One region of the Teredinibacter purpureus genome, then DNA from elsewhere that is predicted to be linked to it. Evidence: predicted binding sites of a transcription regulator. Region 1 holds the regulator's gene; each other region holds the start of a gene.
The links. The regulator LexA, encoded in region 1, represses DNA repair genes until DNA is damaged. The targets are predictions, from matches to a motif close to ACTGTNTNTANANACAGT.
Positions count from the first base shown of each region.

Region 1 (3,919 bases):
TAACGGATAAACCAGCTCCTAAGCGGGCCGCAGCTAAAAAAGCGCCGGCGAAGAAGGCTCCGGCGAAGAAGAAAGTCGCGGTTAAAAAAACGCCTGCTAAAAAGAAAACAACAAGCTAAGCATAAGATGGCTGCTGCAGAAGTATTTCAAAAGAAAGTCGATTTGCAGCTGCTCTATGCCCGGACGCAGTTGAATGCGTTGGTGGGTCAGAGCGGTTTTGCGAAGCAAGCATTTTTGCAGGCGGCATTATTGCAATTGCATCTTGCGTTAAAGGCTTATATCTCAGAAATTACCAATGGGCGTGTTGTCGTAGAGGGTGCTGAGGAGCTTCTACGGCTCGATGTGGGTGCGTACGATTTTAGGCTAAAAGAACTTCAGGTTTTAGCTACGGATACTGCTCAGTGGTTATCGCAGCTTTATTTTAGTATTAACCACCTCTATACGGCAGGCTCCTCGCTACCGGTAACCCGTTCTTTTGCTGCGTCCGCTGTTAATGTAATCGCTTCCAGTGGCTCCGCTCCACAACAATGGGATGAACTATCGGTTGCGGATGTTGAGCGGGTTATTCAGGCTTTTAGAGCTTTCATCGATAATCAACGCGGTTTGTCTATAGAGTCTTGACAGGCGTTTTAGCGTGATTGTAGATTTTTAACCGAGTGAGTGAAAATACGGGCATAAAAAATGATACAATTTTGAGTCACATATTAGGTTGTCAATAGGTAGGGGGTAGCCCTGATGACTCAAAGCAGTACCGATAAAGAGATATCAATGTTATACGAGATAGTTGAATTAGCGGATGGCGAAATTGCGTTACAAAAAGATGAAGAGGGAAGTGAGCCTCTCGTACGAATAAAGTTTTCGGAAGAATCACTTTATTTTTTAAATGAAGCAAAGTTTGATATTGCTAAAGCAATGATCGAAGCCGGCCTTGAAGCCGCAAGTGATATTCAAGACAGTTCAAACCCTCAAGAGCAAGAGAGCCGAGAAGAGGGAAAGGTTGAAGAGTTTACGCTTCATTAAGGTGTTCAGTTCGGCTGTAAACCACCTAAACGTATTTTTAACTCAGCAGAATAGGTTGCCCTAATGATCTATGGGTAACCTTCATATCCATAAGGCGTGTGCGGCAATACTCGCAATGTTACTTATAAATCTTTGTCCTGTACCCCTTCGAGTTTAAGTCTAACAAGCTTGTAAATCTGCGCGGGCGTTAACGAAATCGTAGTAGTAGCCCTTTGCAGCCAGTATTTTTACAGGCGGTATCCAGCGTATAAAAATCTGACTCCGTAAGGCTTCCAGCCTCTGCTATAACAGTGCTGCTTGTATTGTTGGTCAGGGCTTCCCAGAATACTCGAGAAATATCGCTAACATTTTTAGGGTGAATGATGCGCACATTGTTTAAATTAAAGCCGAACGATTGAAGTTGTGCTTTGCTAATGCCCGTCGGGGCTATCCACGTAAACCATTTGGATTGGCTTTGCTGGCTTAGGTGCGCAAGCATCGGTAGCACTAGGTTGTAGTCAGGGATGCCGTTTGATCCGGATAATACAATCTCGGTCAAACTGGCCGAGTTTGAGTGGACGGGCGATGAGTTGGCACAGCTTCGATTATAAGCTATTTTTTGTGCTGAATTTGCCATGGTAATGTCCTCTGGTTTACAGGGATTAGCTGCGACGAATAACGCCTACACTTAAACCCTCGATTGCAAAGTTTTCATCTCTCAGGTCGACTTCAATAACGTCGAAGTCCGGGTTTTCTGGCCATAATTCGATAATTGCTCGATTTCTTTCACGCTTAAATCGTTTGACCGTTACTTCATCTTCTATCCGAGCAACGACAATATCACCATTTCGAACTTGGTCCGTTTTGTGGACGGCTAATAAGTCTCCATCAAAAATGCCGATGTCTTTCATGCTCATTCCGTGAACGGTTAGCAGGAAATCAGCTTGAGGACTAAAAAAGCTTTGGGGGACATCGCAATAATCTTCTATATGCTCTTCTGCCAAGATGGGGCTGCCAGCGGCTACGCGGCCAACGAGGGGGATACCGGTTTGCGTTTCGGGAAGGCGGATTCCACGTGATGCGCCGGCGATCATTTCAATGGCGCCTTTTCGGGCTAGTGCCTTTAGGTGTTCTTCCGCGGCGTTCGCCGATTTGAACCCTAGTATTTCTGCTATTTCAGCTCGTGTAGGTGGGTAGCCTGTATCTTGAATGTGATCCTTAATTAGATCTAAAATTTGCTGTTGCCTTGCCGTGAGTTTGATCATCCGTTGTCTCCAGTCTAATGGGCGCAGCTTGGTGGTTAAGCTGAGTGATTTCAGTCTGTTTTAATATACAGTACTTGGTATTATATACAGTGTTTGTGTGTGCGCAAGCTTTTCGTGGTAAGGCCTAAAAGAGATAGAGTGCCTTGCTTTCGTAAGTTACCGTTCGTTGTTCTGTATTGCTCTGTTAAACTTGCAGCTGGAACTGTTGGTCTAGGTTTAAGTGGTCGGCGGGGTAAAGAACGGGAGAATGTGAATGCTTGATACTCTATTTAAAGGAGCTGGGATGCGGCGTCAGTACTGTCGAATGAAGGAGCGTGTGGATAGCCGTATTAGAGAAAAAGCGATCGAGCGGGCACGAACACGTATTTACTTGCATGGCAAACAGCCAGAAGACTACGCTGAAGAGGTGCTCGAAGTTATTGTTAAAGAAGAGGAAGATAAGCTACGTGCGGAATTTAAGGATAAGGGTATTCTTATGTTACTTGCCGCTTTGGGTTTGTCGTTTTGGTCTTAAGGTGACCCTATGTTTAAGTTTTTAACAAAATCTATTGTCTTTAGCGTGGTGTGGCGGCGTTATAAGACACTTATAGTGTCGACGGTACTCCTTTTTCTTATGTATTTTGTTATTGCTCTTATTCATGATGATTATGTGGAGTATTCGCTGGCGAGCCAAACGGAAAATGCTTTAGGGTTTGCTTACATCGTAAAGTGGGCTGCTATGGCCATTGGCACGTTTGTTTATTACGTTATAAACTTCCCGCCCGCAATATTACGTAAAAATAAGTCCGGCAAGCGGTTACGTGATGCAGAGGAAGAAGCCGTTTTGGGTGCCGCATGCGAAAATTTTTCGGAAAATCCGCTACGGGATAATGACCCTTTCGCGGGAATAAGACAAAAGAAACAGTTAAACAGTAGAGCGGATGCCTGCCTGAAAGAATAATCTAAAACGTGATGTGCTAATTGTGGCCTATTTCAATGTTTATAGGCTGTCGTCGAAGCCGAGAAAAGGCTCTGGTTCTATCGTTTCGAGTGGGTTGCCATAACCGCTATTAATAGAGTTTGGATTGTCTTCCCACGGTTCAGCATATGATGCACCATAACCTGCGTTAGCGTCTTCAGGGGCGGCCGCAACCACTAGATTTAATTGCCCCCAAGTGTCCAGTTCAAATTCGTCGATATCACCGTCTTCGTATTGAATCTCGATGGCGCTATTATCTTCATCTAATGCGACAATTTCAAAAAGTTGCTTGCTTGACGTGTCTTGATACCAGACACCGATTACTGGGAATATCTTTGCCATAACCAACCTCCAACGTTACCACTTTACGCTACCACTTCTTCTGTTGCTTCGCACTATCTTTGGGTAATGCAAGGATGAAATATTCAGTTGTTAGGCGTATTATCGTAAAAGCACTGTAACGTTATGATTTGCACTGACTTTTAGAGGTTCTAGGGGGGTATAAATGATGATTTATAAACCCCTTTGTTATAGTCGACGGTTCATAAATATAGAAAAAGTCTATAAAACTTTGGCTGAAAACCGTGGTTTGGGTAAATACTATTGAAACCGCTGCGTACACAGCTTTAACCCATTAAAAAAATAAATAAATAGAGGTGGTTTATGGCTCAGGGAGATACGGTAGAAAAAATATTGC
Region 1 is NZ_CP060092.1:3,606,474-3,610,392, reverse strand. Features, by position in the region: gene topA (type I DNA topoisomerase) at 1-119, shown strand, start outside; gene H5647_RS15870 (DUF6586 family protein) at 127-621, shown strand; gene H5647_RS15865 (hypothetical protein) at 763-1,020, shown strand; gene H5647_RS15860 (cell division inhibitor SulA) at 1,208-1,636, opposite strand; gene lexA (transcriptional repressor LexA) at 1,662-2,264, opposite strand; gene H5647_RS15850 (hypothetical protein) at 2,518-2,778, shown strand; gene H5647_RS15845 (hypothetical protein) at 2,788-3,204, shown strand; gene H5647_RS15840 (DUF6763 family protein) at 3,244-3,564, opposite strand; gene H5647_RS15835 (TetR/AcrR family transcriptional regulator) at 3,886-3,919, shown strand, end outside.

Region 2 (3,919 bases), 2.0 Mb from region 1:
ACTACATAACGAACGGGCTAATACCGAAAGAAATAGTTAACCCTGTCAATGATAAAACCTAGCCTTAGTCTAAACACGTAAAAATTACGGTTAGTTCAAAAGGCTCGTTCGAGTAACGGAGTAAGCTATTCCACTAGTTCCATCGTCATCTGGGCCGCATTTTTTGCTTCATCAATCAGTGATTGAGCTTTTTTCAATGCGCTAAAGGCCGCGTCCTTATCATCGAACTCAAATATTTTACTAATGGTACAACGGCCATCCGTACTGGTAATACTACTTGTACCGCCGCCACACACTTCATTCTGCGGCCCCTTAAAGACCACCGCTACAGCCATTGCCATCGCATGACAACGCGTTAAAGTGGTCATCAAGTAGTAATCGCGCCCAGCATCCACCGTTACGATGTCGTGCTGAAAACCATACCCATCAATATCGGACACTCGAACACACGCACGGCCGTTCTGCCCGGTCTCTTGTGCCAGTAAATCAGCCATTTTGGGCAGTGTTACGGCATCGCCCGCGGTAGTGCAAGCCAATAGCGCTGGCAGCAATAAACTGCCTATTAACGTTCTAATCTTCATAATACACATCATCCTCTATTGAGAGTTACAACCTGCTGACGACATTCAACAACAATGCTTACCCTACCGGTAGTTGTCCATTCACTCGACAATGTCATCTGTTCACGACATTCAACGTTATTCGAATATCTAAAACCGCTTTTATATCCCGTTATAGTGACCGAATGTGCCACCAAAGCAGCACTTCGGCTACGTTAAGGTTACACGTATCTACACCACTTATTCATCATAAGGCATGTATTAACCCTATACGTTAACGAGTGGGTATAAATTTTTCATAGCGCTCTACAAATGCAGAAAAGACAGTGGTTAAACACCCCACTCTTGCGTGTGGGTCTAACACTTTCAAACCCAATTGTACCGCTTCAAAGGTGGATAATTGATTAGGTTGTTCCGCTTTCCGAATACGGTACTCACTCTGTTCCGACGGCAAGTTCACTCGGGGCAAATCGGCTAACCAGGTATTTAGATACAGTAGTTTACGGCTTTTACGCCATGTTCCATCTAACACCAGTAATTGATGCGTTGGCGTTGACTTCCGCTCAACGCAGCCCTTTAAACCGCTTTGTATTTCTTCTTCGGGATAAAGCAACGCGCATTCTGACGACCTTACTCCAAGCGCCGAAGCCGTATAATGTTCACCCACATATAAACGACTATTCGGCAAACACAGGTACAAAAGTTGAGCAGTACCTTTAGGGTGCCCCGCTTCGCTCGGATGCTGCCAAATAATCACTTCGATGTTGGAGTTTACTTTTTGCACAAGATCACACAGGCATGTGCGCGTAGGTCGCAAACAGAGTTCACAACTCGGACGTTCTAATTTCATAGGGCTCACTACAAGACTGACAATTCAAATAATACCGATTACCATACCCGCCACGCCAGAGGAGCAGCGACAATGAAAACGCAAGAATTTCTCCGAACCGGTGAGGCTGAATTAGTGCCTCGCCTAAAAGAAATGAAAATCAAGGAACTAGAGCGTCACGCTCAAAAAATCCTCAATAGCTACGGAAGTACCGATTACAGTACGGTGATGAAGCAATTGATTCAAACCATTCCTACGCTAGACCCTGCAGACAATAATCGCTTTCAGATCATTCAAGATATTGTGAGTTCACGTGTATCGACGGTTAAATGCTCGGTCGAGCCCAATCCCGACGCGTTTCGCACAGATATCATTCAGCGCCTCACCGTACTACTTACGGTCATCATTACAAGAAAGTTTCAGAAAATACATTCCCCTAAAGGCAGCTCGGCCGTCCATTAGGGAAAGGTCCATTAATAGGTTAAAAGCTCACCAATAAGTTTACCCAGAAATGTACTGCAACCCCAACGCATAATATTCGCTTTACAGACAATTTAGGTGTACTGTACCCTTATACAGTACACCTAAATTCACCATGTATTGAGGATCGCAACAATGGCAGTTATTGCAGTTTGGAAATGTGACCGGGATGGCAGTATGTTTGATGACAAAAAAGCAGCAGACGCACACGATAAAATGCTCGAATTGGCCGAAAGTATTACGCGCCTAATTGAAGCGAATATACCCACAGTTAGCGATGAAGACGTAGAAGCCATTGGCCTTTTACTCGCCAAACGTAGCGACGACCTAGTTAAAGCATGTAAGGGCAAGCCCAGTGTATTGCTAGAAGCCGCGCCCATGGCAAGTGATGATAGCGCTTCAACGGAAAGCGTTGAAGACTCAAACGTTACCTCTCTTACCCGCTAAACAGGCATCATTGGCACCAAAGGTGCCGTGCGCGCTTAGAAGCCCTTCTGACTATTGCCAATTAAAGACCGTCAACGTTTATGTTTGCCTGCGTTGGCGGTATTATCCGTTGCTTCTGGCAGCAAACGGAGACTCTTCCCCTTGGATACTATCCTCTGGCTAACGCCTGACTTCACGCAGACTGAACGAATCGTACACGGGCTGATATTCCTACTCAATATCAGTCTATTATTCGCTGCAAGGCCACTACTAGCTCTGATCGAAATTGACGAAACTCGCACATCGCCGGTACGTATTTTTCGCGCAGTTAACATTGTCATTCTTGTATTACACGTATTAGACCTAACGTTGCTCAAAGTTAGCAGTGATTACGAAAATGCATTTATCAAATTAGGCCTCAGCTTAGCGGCGGTCTACACCGCGCTCTATGGCTACAATTTACTTTGCTTCTTATCGCGAAAACGCTTTGGCAACGAAAAAGTTATCGATGACAAAAAAGTGTATATCGATACTTATAGTACTCGCCTCGTCGATTTACTCTGTTTAAGTTTTATTATCATCTTTACCATTTATGCCCTCATAAAAATTTGGGGCGCCGATAGCATGCTTGAAACAACAGGTATTTTTGGTATTGTCGCTGCTTTTTTAGCCTTTACGAGCGCTAGCTGGGCGCCCGATATCATCAGCGGTTTAATTGTACTGAATACTCGCATACTACAAGACGGCGACGTCGTCGTTGTAGATGGCTATCCTGATGAATATGTCATAAGCAAAGTGACACTGATATACATAGTGCTGTACGACATACGCAATAACCATCGCACCTTAATTCGCAATAGCCAATTTATAAAATCCAAAATTGATAACCTTAGTCGTATCGCTTCAACCGACGGCATTCGTCAAGCGCTTCGCTATAATATTGGCTACCCCCAAATAGACGGCAAAACCATCGAAGAACGAAGCGAACAATTACAACATTATAGAAATCGAATAGAACGTATTTTTCGCCAGGCAAACGAGCAATGCAGTAAAAATACTAGTTTAAACCTTAATGTCGACGCGCCGTTTGAATGCGCACTAACACTCGCTGGCGATTACGCCCTTGAATACACGGTATGGTTCTATCTAGGGCGGTTACCCAACACCAAAATAACCGCTACCATTCGCCGACATCTCATGGGCACAATTTATAGCGTTAATGAAGCCGTTTTTTCTGCGGCAGAAATTGAAGGCATTAGTCTTTCTACGCCGCAATTAAATAACATCCAAATTGCGAAGGATCTCTAACCTATGCTTGCCTTTCGTTTACTGGTTGTTTATGGATTGTTTATCAGTTTAAGCACCATTGCTGTAGCAGAAAATTGTCGTGTTGCGGTAGCGGCCAACTTCAGTCCCACACTTAAAAAGTTACAACCTATTTTTGAAGAACAAACGCAACACTCGCTCACGGTTATAACAGGGTCTACCGGGCAACTCTTTACACAAATACAATACGGCGCGCCCTACGACGTTTTTCTCGCTGCCGACACTCAGCGCCCCCAAGCATTACTCGCCAGTGGTCATGGTATCGCAAACACAGCCTTCAATTATGCCGAAGGGCAAT
Region 2 is NZ_CP060092.1:1,631,155-1,635,073, reverse strand. Features, by position in the region: gene H5647_RS07280 (DUF6491 family protein) at 126-581, opposite strand; gene H5647_RS07275 (tRNA-uridine aminocarboxypropyltransferase) at 835-1,410, opposite strand; gene H5647_RS07270 (hypothetical protein) at 1,483-1,851, shown strand; gene H5647_RS07265 (YebG family protein) at 2,005-2,316, shown strand; gene H5647_RS07260 (mechanosensitive ion channel family protein) at 2,458-3,603, shown strand; gene modA (molybdate ABC transporter substrate-binding protein) at 3,607-3,919, shown strand, end outside.
Region 2: H5647_RS07265 (YebG family protein) is a predicted target of LexA. The motif match lies at 1,952-1,969, and genes of this name have one in related genera.

Region 3 (3,919 bases), 1.2 Mb from region 1:
TTACTTTTCCTTTCCAATAGAGTGTGTGCTGTCTTTCTTCCATGGGGCGCGGAGTGTCAAATAGCCAGCTTGGCCGTGAACCGGTGCTAGCGCTAAGCGTTTTTTTTGTCGCAGGTAGTAGAGCTTTAGGTTGCGTATTTATTGTGAATATTTGATGGCTTTTCTCTGGAATATGATCGTCGCGATAACCGATCTTAAAAAGAGCGCCAGCGCCTAGGCGTGATGCTAGTTTGGCCGTGGTTATTGTAAAGCTACGGTGGGCTTCTTCATCATTATAATGATGAAGAGTTTCATTGAATGATAAAGCGTGGTTATGAAGGCTGTTGGGTATTGTATTGCGGCAAAAGAGTTCTACACTATCCACTTCAAATGCTAGGTTTTGGGCGTCTAGCTGAATGCGTGTAAGTTCAAGTAATAATGCCCATTGGCTTTGTCCTTTACTGGTAACAACAGTAAGGGTTTGCTTGTTGTGGTGAATGTCGAGCAATGTCCAGTCAATAGCCTGGCATTGTTGTTGTCGTTGCTTAAGGTATTCGCTAAGTTTTTGGAGTAATAACGTCATGGGTTGGTACAGTTGGTCGCAATTACGAATGGGGTAATCGAACTGAAGGCTATCAAAGAAAGATTCATGGGGTTTATACATTTCGATAGGCCTATTAAATAAGCCTGCTTGCGAAAATGTTTTTTCTATGCCAAATATTGTTTCGATAAACGCACAAAAGTCCAATCCCCAGCGTTTACGTATTCCGCTTAATGAATTGTGCGATATTTGATTGGCGATATCGCTTAGCGTATAAAAACCTGATTTATCTAAAGCGCTTATATGCTCCTGCATTTTTTTCGGTGTAATACCGTTGTGGGGGCACGATAATAATTGTTGAATCGGTATGTTTTTGAGTTGAGCGGTAAAAAAAACAATAGCCGTTTCACGATGCTCGTGCGTGATGTCACGGGGGATATTGTTGTCCTGAAAAGAGAGTAACCAAGCCGCATAATCGGTGTGCGCGAAACCAAGTTCGAATGAGTAAGGTAAGACGGAAAGTGTTTTTTTAAGTTGAAGCGTAAGGTTGTGAATACCTCTAAATAACGCTAAAGACTGTGAAATCTCAAGCGTAAAACCGTTATCGCGATGAAAACTATAGCGAGTATAACGTGGTTTTAAGTGCTGTTGAATATAAGGGGTGTAATGGTAAAGCTGTTCGGCGATTTGGCGAATAGCGGTATGTTCCACGTTATAGTCGCGTTCAAGAACTTGGCATTCACATAGCATCCGTGCCCTCGTTGCCGACATATCCAGTGTGATACCTTTTTTAAACGCTTCAGTATTTACACTGATGACGCGTTGTTTTTCAACAACAATGATGGCATTAGGATCGTTATAGTCAAAACCAAAAATATCTAATGGGAGTTGCGGTAAACGAATGGCTATCCAGCTTTTAGGTTCTATTATACTGTTCCCTTTTTTGGCGTTAATATTGTACTGCAAACGTGAAATCAGTATTTAATCAGAGGTTCCATAACGTTGTTTTAGCGCTACTTTCTTTTCTGTGGTGATAGGCCCGTTATTGATGTGACGGTTGTAACGGGCAAGTATATAGTCGTTCGTGGTGCTCGATGCTACGCTTGGGTAGGCTTGGTCAAGTTGATTGTGGGGCGGTAGTGCTCGCCAATGTTTAGGCAAAGGGAGTTCAATGGGGTGCGTTCGGGCTTGTTGCAGTTGGCCGCGCTGCTTGAATAACGTTACGGTTAAATGGTTACGAGTGAGCGCGGCAATTAACCGAATAGCGGCTGGGGAACTTTGTTGCTGCGCCTGAAACGAGCGAAATAAAACAGTTAGCCCGTATCGGTCAGCAGTGGCTAATTGGCATTTGCGTAATTCGGTATAGTTTAGTAATTCTTTTGGCTGCCATGCCATTAAAACACTACAGCAACTGGCGCGGGCTAATTCTACAAAAGCTGCAATAAAGTCCGTTTTGTTGTGCGTTTGCACAACTAGAAGCTGGGCTAAGGGTATTTTGGCGTCAATAAGAGCGGGAGCAAAAGGCCGCGCAGGAGGGTTAAGTAATACCGCATGGGTATTGGGTTGTTGTGTAAGTTGTGTCTTTAATGCTGGCGTAAATAACTGCCAGTCGCCGGTGCCTGCGGTAGGTTGAACAACCTCTATAAGACTACCAAGCGGCCAGCCATTATTCAGTAATTGCTGGTTGAGCTCTGGGTATCCGCTGTCGAGAGCTTCCTTGTGTCCCTGTTTTTGGACATGGCCTTTCCATATGTCGCTACGTTGCAGCAGGCTCTCTAATGAAGGCGCAGCGGTCTTTGTTGGTTTGTCGGTGTGCGTCATGTTGAGTATTAGCTAAAAAGGGTTGGGCGGCAAAAGCTCGCTTTTCACTTGCATGTATGTATATACAGTATAGCGACCTAATCATTCTGGCAAGTATGAATTTTGGCAACGTTGTGCCGGAATGCGATAATGGGTGTTTAGTGAAACAGTAGGTTAGGGGCAGTAGTAGGTTCTAACGCTTAAGGTGATTGATTATGGGTAAGCTGTACGGCGCCGTAGAGGCGGGTGGGACTAAGTTTATATGTGCGGTTGGGCGCGGGCCAAATGAGATTGAAACAGTACAAATTGCAACCATTACGCCAACTGAAACATTGGCCCAAGTGATTGAATTCTTTAAACCGTACGCGTCTACACTTACCGCGCTAGGCGTTGGTTCGTTTGGGCCTATAGACCTGAATCGCGAATCGCCAACCTATGGTTATATAACCTCCACGCCTAAGCCTGGCTGGGCGCAAACGGACATCTTAGGCGTACTTCGTGAACACTTTGACGTCCCTATTGGGTTTGATACAGATGTTAACGCGGCAGCTCTCGGTGAGGGTGTGTGGGGAGCCGCACAAGGCCTGGATGACTATATTTATATCACCATCGGAACCGGTATTGGCGGCGGGGTTGTGAGCGGTGGTCGTCTTGTTCACGGGTTACTGCACCCAGAATTGGGACACTGTTTTATCCCAAAACGAGCAGGTGATGATTATAAGGGGCGTTGTCCTTTTCATGGCGATTTGTGTTTTGAGGGATTGGCTGCGGGGCCGGCAATAGAAGAGCGCTGGCAAACGCCAGGTGTGGCTTTGCCTGTTGATCACCCAGCATGGGAGTTAGAGGCGGACTATATTGCAAAAGCACTCGTGACGTTTATCGCTACGTTATCACCTCAAAAGATTATTTTGGGTGGTGGTGTTATGGCGCAGTCGCAGGTCATTACTCAAGTGCGTGAAAAGGTTCCGGCATATTTAAATGGCTATATTCAGCACCCTGCTATAACCGATAATATTGAACAGACAATTGTCCTGCCGGGGCTTGGCAGTCAGGCGGGAATACTGGGTGCAATGGTGTTGGCACAGCAAGTGGAGTGTTAAAAGTGGCAAAAATTCAGGTTGATCATTTTTCAGATGTCTTGTGTATTTGGGCGTATGTTTCACATATTCGGATTGCTGAGCTTCAGTCAGAATTTGGCGATGATATTGCTATTGAGGTTCATTTCTTTCCCGTTTTTGGTGATGTGCCAGGAAAAATAAAAAAGGCATGGGGCGATCGAGGTGGAATAGCGGCCTATAGTCAGCATGTACAAGACGTAGCCGAACCGTTTGAGCACATTACGCTTCACGAGGATGTCTGGCTCAAAAATACGCCGCAATCTTCTTTACCCGTTCATTTATTCTTGGCAGCGGCTAGATTAGCGGAGCAACAAGAACGCACTGAAGTGGGCGTTTTTTCGCGATACATGACGTTGGTACGAGAGGCGTTTTTTGTACATGCTCGCGACGTTGCTCAGTATAAAACGTTATTGTTACTTGCCGATGAAGCAGGACTTCCCGTCGATATTGTGCGTCAAAGCGTTGAGAGCGGAGAGGCGCA
Region 3 is NZ_CP060092.1:2,444,246-2,448,164, forward strand. Features, by position in the region: gene H5647_RS10520 (Y-family DNA polymerase) at 1-1,486, opposite strand, end outside; gene imuA (translesion DNA synthesis-associated protein ImuA) at 1,502-2,341, opposite strand; gene H5647_RS10530 (ROK family protein) at 2,536-3,420, shown strand; gene H5647_RS10535 (DsbA family oxidoreductase) at 3,423-3,919, shown strand, end outside.
Region 3: imuA (translesion DNA synthesis-associated protein ImuA) is a predicted target of LexA. The motif match lies at 2,393-2,410, and genes of this name have one in related genera.

Region 4 (3,919 bases), 1.6 Mb from region 1:
TCTTCAAGACTTCAGCTGAAATTTGAGGCGGTGCTTTTTTATCGCCCTTCACTTCCACCCAAGCATCGCCGTTATCGGCGCCAACAATCTTATAAGGCACCATTTTGATGTCTTTTTGTACAACATCATCTTTAAACTTACGACCGATCAAGCGCTTAACCGCAAACAATGTGTTTTGTGGATTAGTAACGGCCTGACGCTTAGCGCTCTGGCCTACCAAAATTTCATTGTCGTCTGTGAAAGCAACAATAGACGGCGTTGTACGATCGCCTTCGCCGTTTTCGATTACTTTAGGTTTACCATTCTCCAAAACCGACACACAGGAGTTAGTAGTCCCTAAGTCAATACCAATAATTTTGCCCATTGATCATCTCCAATCTTTAATACTGGCAGGACGAATAAACTCGACCTGCAAAAATTTTGCGCTTAACCGGCAATACGCCAGTGCATTGCTTGATGTCCAATATTGGTTCTATCCACCGATATTCAAGGGACAGGCCCAATATTATGTGTATTTTTTATTCAGCCTTAGAGACCACAACCATCGCAGGACGCACTAAACGCCCATTTAAGGTGTAACCGCTCTGGTAGACGTTGACAACCGTATTAGGCTCAACATCCGGAGACGGTACGGCGGTCATTGCCTGATGAAACTCGGGATTGAAAGGCTCACCCTCTGGGTGCACTTGCTCCACGTTATGTCGCTTAAGCGCATCCATTAACGATTTCACTGTCAGCTCTACGCCCTCTGTAACCGAGGCCATATCGGCGCCTTCGGCCGCAGCGGCTTCGATAGAGCGCATCATATTGTCGGCAACCGGCAACATATCGCTTACAAACTTTTCCAGTGCGTACTTATGCGCCTTCTCTACATCAAGCTCGGCTCTACGACGCACATTCTGTGCATCCGCTGCCGCGCGAAGCGCTTGCTCTTTCGCTTCGGCTAACTCAGCTTCCAGCTGTTCTATTCGAGCAGCTAATTCATCGCTTGTTGGTGCTTCGCTGTTATCAACAGCTTCTGCAGCATCGGCCGTGGGTTCTTGACTGACCTGATCGTCAACCAGCTCTTCAGTCGTGTTGTTTTCGGGTTGATCCTGATTACTCACATGTATCTCCAACTCATCGTTCAACTCATAACGCTATTCGCAATTCGCAATTCAGCTGTGAGCAATATGGGGCCACTCAAAGCACATTCAAGCCCAAAATTTGAACCGCTCAGGCCAAGATTAAAAGTGTTGCCACATAACCCAGAAATACTGTATAAATACACATGTCAAAACACTGTACATAAAAACACCTTTTAGGTTTTCCGCGAACCCGCCCTAACAACACCAAGGAGCCCGCCGTGTTAACGCATTTGCATATCACAGACTTCACCCTGGTAGACCACCTAGACCTTGAGTTAAGCCGCGGGCTAACCACCATCACCGGTGAAACCGGCGCGGGAAAATCAATTACGCTCGACGCCCTAGGCCTTGCGCTTGGCGATCGTACCGATGCAGACAAGGTCCGTCCTGGTTGCAGCAAGGCGGACATTCACGCCAGCTTTGATATATCCAACCTTAAATTCGCACAAAAATGGCTAGAAGAACATGAGCTCACCGACGGTGACGACTGTATTCTACGCCGCGTTATTACGGCCGAGGGCCGCTCCAGAGCGTTTATTAATGGGCAAACCGTCACTCTCAACCAGCTGCGCACGCTGGGCGAAATGCTTATCGATATTCATAGCCAGCATGAGCATCAATCACTGCTCAATTGCCGCTCACACCAGCGTTTACTCGACGCTTTTGGCGGCTTAAAGCCTCTAGCCAAGCAAGTTAAAGAAACGTTTCATTCGTGGCACTGCGTGAATTACCAACTCGAGAGTCTCAAAACACAAAACGAGGATTTGAATGCACGCTTTCAACTCCTACATTACCAAGTAGAAGAACTAAACCAGCTTGCCTTACAAGAAAACGAGCTTGCCCAGCTAGAACAAGAACAGCGAACCCTCGCAAACGCCGAAACCATTAACGGCAATTGCCAACATGTTGTCAGCCTATGCGGCGATGACGAAGGTATCCAAGACCGCCTTAATAATGCGCTACATTTACTCAGTACCCTCCAAGATAAACCTCAGAAACTACATGAAGCCGAATCACTCCTAAACAACGCCCTTATTCATTTGCAAGAAGCGCAATCGGAACTGGATCATTTTCTAGACGGCCACGAACAAGATGAATCTCGGCTGGGAGACGTTGAGCTGCGGCTAACCGCAATTTATGAAATCGCACGCAAACACCGCATTCCGGCCGAAAAACTAGAACAATTGCACCGTGAATTAGCGGCCGAACTTAGCGGGCTACAAAGCGGTGACGATCAAATCGAATCTCTAGAAGCGCAACGAGCAGAAGCCCTAACAATTTACCAACAACTCGCAACTGAACTCAGCGATCAACGTCAATTCGCGAGTGCTCGACTCGCCAAAGCAGTAAACGACAAACTCGCCCAGCTGGCTATGAACCACGCGAAACTCAGCATCGCGTTGCATCAAACAACCTCCCCTACAGCTGGAGGCAGCGAAGCTGTAGAACTATTGATTAGCACTAACCCTGGCCAACCTGCCAAGCCTTTATCCAAAGTCGCATCGGGAGGAGAGCTGTCTCGGGTAAGCCTTGCCATTCAAGTGGTAACAGCTCAAACATCCACCATCCCCTCCCTAGTCTTTGACGAAGTGGACGTGGGCATAGGTGGCACAACGGGCAATGAAGTTGGCCAACTACTGCGTGAGCTCGGCAAAAACGCACAGGTACTCTGCGTTACCCACCTTGCTCAAGTCGCCAGCAAAGGCCACCAACATTTGGTTGTGAGCAAACAAACGGACAAAAAATTGGGCGCAATCTCCTCAATGAAAATGCTTTCCAAACAAGAGCGAATCACCGAAATAGCCCGAATGATGGGCGGAGACGTAGACTCGAAAAACTCCTTGGCCCACGCGAAAGAAATGCTGACAGCAACAGGCTGAGAGCTGAAACTACACATAATATAAAGAAGAAAGAAAAGTAAGATTTTAACAAGCGCTCAAATAACGCACAGCTGCAGGTTACATCACACTGTAACCTGCCTTAACCGCTAAACATCACCTAGCTTTTTAAGGGCTTCACATACAACACCAAGCTATGGCCAGTAATCTCGTAGCCGTGGGCTGCTGCAATTTCATTTTGTAATTGCTCAATTTTTTCGTTATGAAATTCTATGACCTTACCGGTTTCGATACACACCATATGATCATGATGATCACCTCTATCTAACTCAAATACAGAATGGCCACCATCAAAATTATGGCGCTCGACCAAACCGGCGCTCTCAAACTGGGTCAATACACGGTAAACTGTTGCTAAGCCTACATCTTCCCCCGCCTCTAAAAGCAGCTTATAAACATCTTCTGCACTTAGATGACGATCCACGGAATTTTCTAGGATTTGTAAGATCTTAACTCTCGGCAGCGTGACCTTTAGGCCTGCTTTGCGCAATTCTTGGTTTTCTACTGCCATTTAGATGCTCCTTTAGGCTTCTCAGGTGATAAACAGATCGGGTATTATCCTCGGCCAACAGATTTTCGGAAACCCCCTCATGCAATTTGTTTTAAAGACTGTACTTTTGATCGTAGTGCTTTTTGCCGCAACTGGCTGTTCTCGTCTGCAGTTTCCTTGGGTTTATCGCATATATATCCAGCAAGGCAACCATATAGACGCCGAAAAGGTCGAGCAACTCGAAGTCGGCATGACTCCCGAGCAAGTCCGCTTCCTAATGGGGAACCCACTCATCGCCGATACTTTCAATGCAGATCGCTGGGATTACTACTTCACCATGATTCGTGGAGAAGACCAGCTGAGTGAATATCACTTCACCGTGTATTTTGAAAACGGCCTGCTAG
Region 4 is NZ_CP060092.1:1,965,986-1,969,904, reverse strand. Features, by position in the region: gene dnaK (molecular chaperone DnaK) at 1-364, opposite strand, end outside; gene grpE (nucleotide exchange factor GrpE) at 519-1,106, opposite strand; gene recN (DNA repair protein RecN) at 1,346-3,007, shown strand; gene fur (ferric iron uptake transcriptional regulator) at 3,126-3,536, opposite strand; gene H5647_RS08340 (outer membrane protein assembly factor BamE) at 3,616-3,919, shown strand, end outside.
Region 4: recN (DNA repair protein RecN) is a predicted target of LexA. The motif match lies at 1,256-1,273, and genes of this name have one in related genera.